DNA from 3 places in the Paenarthrobacter sp. RAF54_2 genome. Region 1 is predicted to be linked to each of the others. Evidence: riboswitches for the same ligand, from Rfam matches in the RefSeq annotation. Region 1 holds a riboswitch; each other region holds the start of a gene.
The links. A riboswitch is a leader RNA that binds a small molecule or an ion and turns the genes downstream of it on or off. The one in region 1 is predicted to bind cyclic di-AMP.

Region 1 (3,269 bases):
AGTGGTGGTGGCTCTGACGGGGTGGGAGGCTCCGGAACTCGTCCAGAAACCCATTGACATGCTGGCCGGCGCGGCCGTCCCGATGGTTCTGCTGGCTTTTGGGATGTCGCTGGCAGGCAAGGCACCTCTCCAAAAGGGGGATGGCCGCGTGGAGACCGTGGTGGCAACCACCCTGAAGGTGGCGGGCATGCCCGTGGTGGTCTGGGTGCTGGGACGCTTTGTGTTCGGCCTGGAGGGGCAGCACCTCCTGGCCAGCGTCATCATGGCAGCCCTTCCAACCGCCCAGAACGTTTTCCTTTTCGCTTCTCCCTACGGACGCGGAATGACAATGGCCAGGGACGTCATCCTCTGCACAACGGTGCTCTGCATCGGGGCGCTGGTCATGGTCGCGTGGCTGCTGGGTTAGAAACGCCAGGCCAGGAACAAGAGCCACACGAAACAAAAAGCGAGACGGAACAGATGAGGCAGGCACCCGGGTGCCTGCCTCATCTTGTTGCCGTGATTGCTGTAGCTGTGATTCCTTAGGCCCGACGCAGCCGTTGGCAGCTCCAACGGCCCATCCGATTGCGGAAGGTGGCAGTGCGGCTGCTGCTGCAGTACCGGCCGTGCCATCCGACGTGCTTGCGGGTCCTGGGAAGTTGCGTGCTCACTTCAAGATCCCTGTGGCGCCGTCAAGTATGCCGTCCAGGTCCAAGGCTGAACCACTTGACGGCGTGGTGGCATTTGGATTTCCGGTTGGCTTTGGCTTCGGTGCCTGAGTCTGGGTTGGAGTAGGTGTCGGAGTAACCGTGGGACTGGGCGTCGTTGTGGCGGGTGGGGTGGTAACCGTGTCCGAGGGAACCGGGCTCGGGGCCGGCTGGGTTGGGACAGGAGTTGTCACGCCCGGCACAGGGACAACAGCCGACGGGGCCGACGAAGGGACCCAAACAGGATCCGCGAGTGAAACTTGCGGAGTCGGAAGTGACGACGACGACCCCTGAGCAGGTGCCTCTTCTGACGACTGCGTTGCAACAGTTGCCGGCTGTCCGGCCTCGCTGGTCGCCGACGAAGCTGATGCAGTGGAGCTGGACGAGCTGGGTGCGGGGGTGGCCGAGGTTGACTGCCTGCTGTCGCCACCCGTCTTTGCGTCACTGGCTTCCTGAGCCGGTGTTTCCTGCCCGAAGAAGGGAAGCTCGAAGGCCTGGCTCATGGTGCCAACGGTCAATACCAGGCCCAATGCCCCAGCGACGACTGCCATGCGCTGGCCCATTGTCTTGACCGAGGCGGCCTTGGTGAGGACTGCGTGTGGTTCGTGGCTGAAGGACGACGCTCCAAACGTGGGGGCAACGCCCGTCGGGGACTCGGCAGCCGTTGTCGCGGAAGGGGCTGTCCCGCTACCGGATGCCTGGGCACGAAGGGCTTTCCGGCTTGCGAGACCAGCTGCGGCGGTGGCGGCTGCCGCGAGCTGGGCAGGGCTCTTTGACTCCGCCGGCGAAGCAGGGAACGCCGGAGCCGCAGGTGTGGGAAGAGGGGCGGCAACGGTCGGAATTTCGGCTGTGACCGGATCCCCAGTGCCGGGCGTGGGCGCCTGCACTATCGGAATGGCAGCGGTGGCGGGCTCGGGTTCGTGCGCGGCGGGGGTGGGTGCAGCAGCAGCCACCATTGGAATGGCAGCGGTGGCGGGCTCGGGATCTGCAGCCGGTTCGGGAGCGAGCGGCGTGGGCGCCGGAACTGTTGGAATCGCAGCCGTAGCCGGCTCCAGAGCAGCGGAGTCTACTGGGGCAGAGTCCGCCGGTGCTGTTTCTGCCGGAGCTGTTTCAGGAGCGATTACAGCTTGGGCTGCCCGTTCACGCTCTGCCGCGCGAGCGGCTGCGCGCGTGGTGGGTGCCGCAGGGGTGGGAACAGGAGCAGTGGCGGGTTCCGGCGTCGTGCTTGTAAAACCTGTTTCTGCTTCCGGCGTGCTGGTGGAGGATCCGCTGGGTTGGGCCCGACGGCGTCCGGTTGGTTGGGTACGCTCGCGCGCTATTTGGGCGCGGCGCGGCTGATCCATGGTTGGGGACATGGTGGTTGCCTCTCAACGCCTGCGAGGTTAGCTGTCGGGTTCGGACGAGGCCGTCCGGCCGCACATGGCGGCTTCACCCCAAGGGCCCATGGAAAATCAGGCCCGGGAACTCTGGGTCCCCCGTCTCTGCCGCTAGTCTGGCGGATCCCGGTTTGCGGCAGAGCTCGGCGTCAACCCGGAAGCGGCCCAGCGGAGATACGGGTCGCTCTTAGACCGTACATGAGCGCCATAGTAAAGTCACATTAATGTAACGGGCGGGACGCCTTCCAGCGCGAAGGTCCGTTAGGACTTAGGCTCCGGGGCCGGAGCCGGGGCTGGCAACTCGAGCTGGATCCTTTGGATTTGGTGTGCGTAATGGGTCTCGGGTCGGAAAATTTCGTCCGTCACGCCCAGGATCCCACCCGCGGCGCCGCGCCGGACTTTCCCCTTGCTGTTCTGGCGCGAGACCCAGAACCAAAGGGCCGCAATGAGGGCAGGTGCTGCCAGTACAGCCACTAGAACGGCCAAGATATCCATCGCCCAAGACTAGCTTCCGCCGCGGCTGGCAGGTAGAACATAGTCGTATGGACCTCCCAGTGATGCCGCCCATTTCGCCCATGCTTGCCAAGTCCGTTCCTTCGATCCCTGATGTAGGCCACTTTGAGCCGAAGTGGGACGGGTTCAGGACCATCGTTTTCAAAGATGGTGACGAGATCATCCTGGGCAGCCGCAACGAACGTCCCATGACGCGGTACTTTCCCGAGTTGGTGGAAGCCCTTCAGAAGAACCTTCCGGACAAATGCGTGATCGACGGCGAGATCGTCCTCATAGCTGACAGCAGGCTCGATTTCGAGGGCCTTCAGCAGCGCATCCATCCTGCCGATAGCCGTGTGCGGATGCTTGCCGAAAAGACACCGTCCTCCTTCATCGGATTCGACATCCTTGCCCTGGGCGGGGAGAACCTCATGGACAAGCCGTTTTCCGAGCGTCGAGCCGCCTTGGAGAAGGCGCTCGCCAGGGCTGAGGCGCCCGTGTACGTAACGCCGGCGGTGACGGAACTTGATCAAGCGCAGGAGTGGTTCGTGAAGCTGGAGGGGGCTGGGCTCGACGGCATACTTTCCAAACCGCTCGGAGGGACGTACCAGCCGAATAAGCGCGTCATGTTCAAGACCAAGCATGAACGGACCGCGGACTGTGTGGTGGCTGGATTCCGCTGGCACAAAACGGGAAAGGTTGTGGGGTCGATGCT
Region 2 (3,269 bases), on a different contig from region 1:
ACTTTCCCTCAAGCGGGCGGCCGGATCCGCTGGAGGCCCGCGGCCAAGGTGCCGGTACCCTCAACGCGAGGATTGATGGTTCCACTGTCATTAACTCCGGCCTGTTAAATTCGAATGGCCGCCGCGTCGCACTTTCGGCAGAAGACAAGCAGGTCCTGCTCTCACTCCCCCGTGACAACCGGCCTGTGGACCGTTCATTGTCCAACGGCGACTACCGGCTGGTGGGAGTAGACACCACCTACGGCGACGTGATTGTGACGGGCCTGCCGTTGGCTGATAAGCAAAATGCCGAGGCCTCGCTGGTATGGACCATGGTGTTTGTTTCCTTTGGGGGTCTGGTGCTGATCGGCCTTGCCGGTACCGTCATCATTCGCCGGACCATGCGGCCGCTGGAGCAACTATCGGAGGTTGCAACCAAAGTATCGCGCCTTCCCCTCGACGCCGGTGAAGTGGCACTCGCTGTGCGCGTACCGCCGTCGGCCTCCCATCCTGGAACGGAAGTGGGCAGCGTTGGCCACGCTTTGAACCAAATGCTCAACAACGTTGCCAGGGCCCTGGAAGCCCGTCAGGAGAGCGAAACCAAGGTCCGGCAGTTCGTTGCGGATGCCTCCCACGAACTGCGGACGCCGCTGACCGCCATTCGGGGATATACCGAATTACTCCGCATGACGGAGAACTTCACGGACGACGGCCGGAAGTCCCTGGCACGCGTCCAGAGCCAGTCCGAACGCATGACCACCCTTGTGGAGGACCTGTTGCTGTTGGCGCGGTTGGACGAAGGCCAGCCATTGAAGGTCACGGATGTGGATCTTACCCAGTTGGTGATCGAGACCGTCAGCGACGAAAAGGTGATGGCACCGGATCACATCTGGAAGCTCCAACTCCCCGACGAGCCCATCACGGTACGCGGGGACGCAACCCAGCTGCATCAGGTGCTGGCCAATCTGCTGTCCAACGCCCGCAAGCACACCGATCCAGGCACCACAGTGGTCACTGGCGTCATGCTCTCCGCGGACGGTACCGCGGTGGTCACGGTCACTGACAACGGGGCTGGCATTCCGCCTGAATTCCAGGGCCATGTGTTCTCGCGTTTTGCCCGCGCTGACGCCGCGAGATCAGGCTCTGAAGGAACCTCCGGATTGGGCTTGTCAATCGTCGAATCAATCGTCCAGGCGCACGGCGGAAGCGTGGCAGTAACGTCCAAGCCGGGGTGCACCGAGTTTATTCTGAGACTCCCCTCAGTTTCGAACGACCACGTATAACGAATCAGGCAACATGACGCGCCGTGACCGTGATCTCTGTTACCCAAATGTGACTTAAGCCGAAACCTCCTGTACCTTCGAAAGGGTGGGTCGCCCATAGTTGGCCCACACCCGGGATGCGCCGAGCTCTGCCACTTCCCGGAGTTCCGTTCTCATTCGAGGCAGAGACGGGGGACCCAGAGTCTCCGGGCACAGTACTTTCCTTGCCCTTGGGGTGAAGCCGCAGCTACGCGCGCGGCCGGATGACCTCATCCGAACCCGACAGCTAACTCCGCAGGCGCTGAGAGGTAATCACACATGTCTGAATTCAACGATCAGACGCGCCCTTCCGCGCGTCACCGTGACGAACACAACGCTCCCCTGACCAAATCGCAGTCTGTTCTGAAGACCGCTGCCCGCCGCGGCAAGACCGGTCAGCGCATGTCCGTTGTTGCAGGAGTCGTTGCCGCAGCATTGGGCGTCGCATCGCTCGGCCAGGCCGCAAACGCCGCATTCAACCTCCCGGAAACGAGCCAGGCGTCCGAGACGCAAGCCACGGCCCAGGTCAGCAACAAATCAGCGGAAATCTCTGCGTCCCTGGATGCTGCTGCCAAGAAGGGCACCGCCGATAGGGCCGCTGCAGATCAGGCAGCAGCTGCACAGGCCGCTGCCGAGAAGGCTGCCGCTGAGAAGGCTGCGGCCGAAAAAGCCGCCGCCGACCAGGCAGCAGCCGCACAAGCCGCCGCCGAAAAGGCTGCCGCTGATGCAGCCGCCAAGCAGGCTGCCGATGCCGCCGCTGCTGCAGCCGCAGCCGCAGCAGCTGTTCCCAAGGCCGTGGACGATCCCGCTGCTGCCAAGGCGTACGCCGCCAGCATCCTCGCCAGCTACGGCTGGGGTCCGGGTGAAATGACTGCCCTGAACACACTGTGGGAGAAGGAATCCAACTGGCGAACCACCGCGACCAACGCGTCCAGTGGCGCCTACGGAATCGTGCAGTCTCTGCCGGCTTCCAAGATGGCAACTGCCGGCGCCGACTGGGAGACCAACTACCAAACCCAGATCAAGTGGGGCCTGAACTACATCAAGGAACGCTACGGCTCCCCCTCGGCCGCCCTCGCCTTCCACTTGGCCAACAACTGGTACTAAGCCAACTCAATAAGCAGGTTTGAGCCCACCCCAGCGGGCTCAAACGTGCAGGGCCTGATTACCGCCCCGATTTCCGCCGTTCGCAGCAGTGATTACTGCAGCTGACAGCGGGAACGGGGCGGTTTTCGCGTTTCAGGTGACGACGGCTTGCACCTCACGTAACGTCAGGACTTAGCGTTGTGCCCATGACGGGAACAACAGGAACCGGACCGTGGAGCATCGGTGAACTGGCCACAGCATGTGGCGTCAGCGTGCGGACGCTCCACCACTACGACGAGATCGGGCTGCTGTCCGCAAGCCAAAGGACATCATCCGGTCATCGCCGATATTCGGAGAGCGACCTGCGCCGGCTATACCGGATCAGATCGCTTCAGATGCTGGGGCTTCCGCTCGCGGCCATCGGCAAGGCGCTGCAAGCACCCGAGGATGATCTGGAGTCCCTTCGAGACCTCCTCCAACAGCAGCTGGTCCATGTGCAGGAGCATGCCCAGCAACTCCAAGCGCTCCAAAACCGTTTGGGAGAGCTGTTGTCACGAATGGACGAACACGCCATGCCCACCCCTGAACAATTCATGTCAACGTTGGAGATGATTACCGTGCTCGAAAACAACTTCACAGCCGAACAACGCCAGCAACTCGCGGACAAGCGGGAAGAACTTGGCGCAGAAAAAGTCGAAGCCGCCAAGCAGCAGTGGGCCGCCCTTGTGGAAGAAGGACTGGCGCACGTGGAAGCCAACAGGCCCGTCGCGGACCCCTCCGTCCAGGAATGGGTGCGCTCATGGGACGGCATAGGTTCCATGTTCCACTCCAGTGAGGACACCAAGGCCGCAGCGCGTGCGGCTTGGCAGGAAAACACCCAAGCAATTAGCGCCGGCCTGCCTT
Region 3 (3,269 bases), on a different contig from region 1:
TCACGGAACGGACTACCACCGTGGTGATCGGCACCGGCCTGTCCGGCTTGGCTGTTGCCAGCGAGCTCAGCCGCTATGGCGTAGGTTCCATCGTGCTGGATGGCTTTGGTACTTTGTCCACCACCGGACCATCGGTCCATACGGGAATGCTCCAGCGCTGCGACGCAGCGGACCCCGCGGCAATGCAGGAACGCAACGAGATCCTGCGCCACTTGCGCAACTACGCCGCAAGCCATCACCTGGATGTCCGCACCACCACACGCGCTGTTCGTCTGGACTTCCTGGGCGGCGACTCGTCCCAGCAGCTTGGATACGGACTCGCAGCAAGCCTGAACACGGCCAGCCAGAGGGCTGGGCTGAGCGTTTACGGCCCGCTTGAATCCACCCCACGGCAATGGGCCGTGCATACAGCCACTGGAGTTCTTCTGGCCGACCACATCGTGGTGACGCGCTGCGCCCAGAGCCAACTGCGCCGAATGCTTACGGACTTGGGAATCGCCATAGGCCAGAACCTCGTGGCAGCCATGCGTGCCGTGGGAATGCACTTGGTAGGCGTGGGGGAACTCATTACACCCACGCCCAAGGAAGTACTCCGGCAAGCCAAGGCAGTAGGGCAAGCAATCTCATCCAAGGTGGCCCTACCAGCTTCGCCGGGCATCGCCCTGGCTTAGAAACGAACAAAAGTTAACTCAGAAGGCCGGTGCCTCCGAAGACGTTAGTCCTCGAAGGCACCGGCCTTTTGAGTTGGAGCGTGAAGCTTAGGCGCCAGCGCGTACGTACGTGATGGGGCCGGTTGCGGTGAGCCAGCTGATCGGGTGGATGCCCGTCTGGTTGCCGTTGATGCCACCGCTGATGGCCTGGCCGTTGCCGATGTAGATGGCTACGTGGCCGGACTGGACGATCATGTCACCGGGCTGGGGGTCGCTGACAACCTTGCCGTAGTTCAGGAACTGCATGGGTGCGAGGTCGCCAACCGGGATGCCTGCGGAGCCGAGGGCCCGTTCCACCATGGCGGTGCAATCCTGCATGATGCCGATCTGGGCGTAAGCCGAGGCGACCATTGCAGCGTTGACGCCACCAACAGCCGGAGCTGCAGCAGCAGGCGCGGCTGCCACCGGAGCGGTAGCCGTAGTAGTTGCGGCGGCCTTCACAGTGGCCGCTGCTGGGGCCTGCTTGGCCACCGGAGCCGGAGCAACGGGTGCCGGCTTTTCAATAACGGGAGCCGCAACGGAAGCAACCGCAGGGCGCTCGAAGTTGATCGTGGCCGTGGAGGCGGCCGTAACAACCTTGGTGGGACCCTCATTGACGGTCTCGGCGACCGTAGCAGGGCTGGAATCGCGCTGAACAGGGGTCTCTGCTGCGTGGGCAGCAATGGAGCCTGTCAGGACGAGGCCCGAAGCTGCTGCAATAACAGCGGCTTGGCGACCCGCGCCAGATGCGTTGCTGGCAACAGCCTTGGAGATGGAGATGAACGGATTAGGACGTACGCTGTCCGCCTTACGACGGCCGCGAAGAATGCGTGAAGACATGAAAGAGCCTCTCCCGATGCCTGCGAGGTTAGCTGTCGGATTCGGATGGGAGTCACCCGGCCACTATCCCCCGCTGTGCAGCGGAAGCTTCGTGACTTCACCCCAAGGCGCGCTCTGAAAGCGGGCCAAAATGGGTTCCCCGTCTCTGCCGTAGGTTTGTCTGCGAACGGATTCCGGACTGCGGCAGAGCTAGGCAATCAGCCCGGAAATGCCCGTTACGTGGAACAGGCACAAGTACAACCGTACGGGAAGATCACTTCAAAGTCACATTTACGTAACGAGCAGTTCGTTTTTGGCGTGTCGCAGTGACCGTTTCGAGATCTTCGCTAGTATGTAGAAAACCCCGTTATTCCGCGGAATTTTCGTCATCCGGCTCGTTCGGAGCCGCCAGCTTCTTCCGGGCTGTAACAGCGAGGAAGATCACGAGACCGATTGCCACGACGGCGAGGCCAACAATGCTCCAGGGGAAGGGTTGGGAAGCTGCCGGAGCAGGCTCACTATTTTCGGTACCGGGCGCTGCCGTCCCCGCCGTCGGAACGGCTGCCGAAGCCGATGGGGAGGCGCCTGCTGAGCCGCTCGCCGTCGTCGTGCTGGTTCCGGAAACAGTGAACTTGAAAGTTCCCTCAATCGGGTGGGAGTCTGAACTGACCACGCGCCACACCACCGTGTATTCGCCAGCCGGAGCGCCCGGACGCAGCTTCTGGACAGCCATGTTGTCGATGATCTCCACTGCGCCATCTGCCCAGTTTTCGCCCCCAGCGGTGACAGTTACGCCCGAACCGATGGCCAGTGGCCGGTTGTTAAACGTGATCGACACCGACGCCGGCACTTCAGCTACCCGCGCACCGTTGGCCGGAGTTGTTGATTCGGCGACGTCGTGTGCGGAGGCCGGAGCGGCGCCCAGCAGCAACGCGGAAGCGAAAGCGAGAGCGGCTACGACGGCGGCCAGAAGCGGGCGGATGGTACGCATGGGGCGGTTTCTCCTAGTGTTGGCTTCCTTACAGACTAGGCGAATCGTCCCGACACCCCGCATCGGCGGGCATAGGATTTGAGAGCAAACTCCCCCGATCCCCGGAGACCTTCATGCTGAAACAAGGTTCTGCAATCGACCGTTACTTCAAGATCTCCGAGCGCCAGTCCACATACTCGCGGGAAATACGTGGCGGCTTCGCGACCTTCTTCGCCATGAGCTACATCGTGGTGCTGAATCCGCTGATCCTCTCCGGGGCAGACTCGAGCGGAGCATCTCTTGGCTTCACGGCCGTAGCGGCAACCACTGCATTCGTGGCGGGCATCCTGACCATCCTCATGGGCGCCTGGGCCAAGCACCCCTTCGCGGTGGCAACCGGGCTGGGAGTGAACGCGTTCGTGGCCGTGACCGTTGCCTCCCACCCGGGCCTGACGTGGCCGGACATGATGGGGCTTGTGGTGCTTTCGGGTGTCACCATGCTCATCCTGGTACTCACCGGATTCCGCACGGCCGTTTTCAGGGCCGTCCCGGAAGCCCTTAAGACGGCAATCGTAGTGGGCATTGGCCTCTTCATCGCCTTGATCGGCCTTGTGAACGCCGGCTTTGTCCGGCGAATTCCGGATGCCGCAGGCACTACTGTCCCGCTCGGCCTGGGTGTGGAGGGCAAGTTGATGGGTTGGCCGACGTTGGTGTTCGCCGTCGGCCTGATCCTGACCATCGCGTTGGTAGTGCGCAAGATCCGCGGCGCAATCCTGATCGGCATCGTAGTG

Region 2: it holds a riboswitch for cyclic di-AMP, as region 1 does, so the genes downstream of both, AB4Y87_RS12800 (hypothetical protein) here and AB4Y87_RS11465 (hypothetical protein) in region 1, are expected to answer to the same signal.
Region 3: it holds a riboswitch for cyclic di-AMP, as region 1 does, so the genes downstream of both, AB4Y87_RS01930 (NlpC/P60 family protein) here and AB4Y87_RS11465 (hypothetical protein) in region 1, are expected to answer to the same signal.

What each region holds. Positions count from the first base shown of each region.
Region 1 is NZ_JBFRDV010000009.1:106,283-109,551, forward strand. Features, by position in the region: gene AB4Y87_RS11460 (AEC family transporter) at 1-406, shown strand, start outside; gene AB4Y87_RS11465 (hypothetical protein) at 647-2,041, opposite strand; cyclic di-AMP (ydaO/yuaA leader) riboswitch at 2,044-2,194, opposite strand; gene AB4Y87_RS11470 (hypothetical protein) at 2,324-2,557, opposite strand; gene AB4Y87_RS11475 (ATP-dependent DNA ligase) at 2,605-3,269, shown strand, end outside.
Region 2 is NZ_JBFRDV010000011.1:73,227-76,495, reverse strand. Features, by position in the region: gene AB4Y87_RS12805 (sensor histidine kinase) at 1-1,262, shown strand, start outside; cyclic di-AMP (ydaO/yuaA leader) riboswitch at 1,397-1,554, shown strand; gene AB4Y87_RS12800 (hypothetical protein) at 1,560-2,387, shown strand; gene AB4Y87_RS12795 (MerR family transcriptional regulator) at 2,573-3,269, shown strand, end outside.
Region 3 is NZ_JBFRDV010000002.1:104,200-107,468, forward strand. Features, by position in the region: gene AB4Y87_RS01925 (FAD-binding protein) at 1-671, shown strand, start outside; gene AB4Y87_RS01930 (NlpC/P60 family protein) at 759-1,529, opposite strand; cyclic di-AMP (ydaO/yuaA leader) riboswitch at 1,533-1,701, opposite strand; gene AB4Y87_RS01935 (copper resistance CopC family protein) at 1,876-2,499, opposite strand; gene AB4Y87_RS01940 (NCS2 family permease) at 2,613-3,269, shown strand, end outside.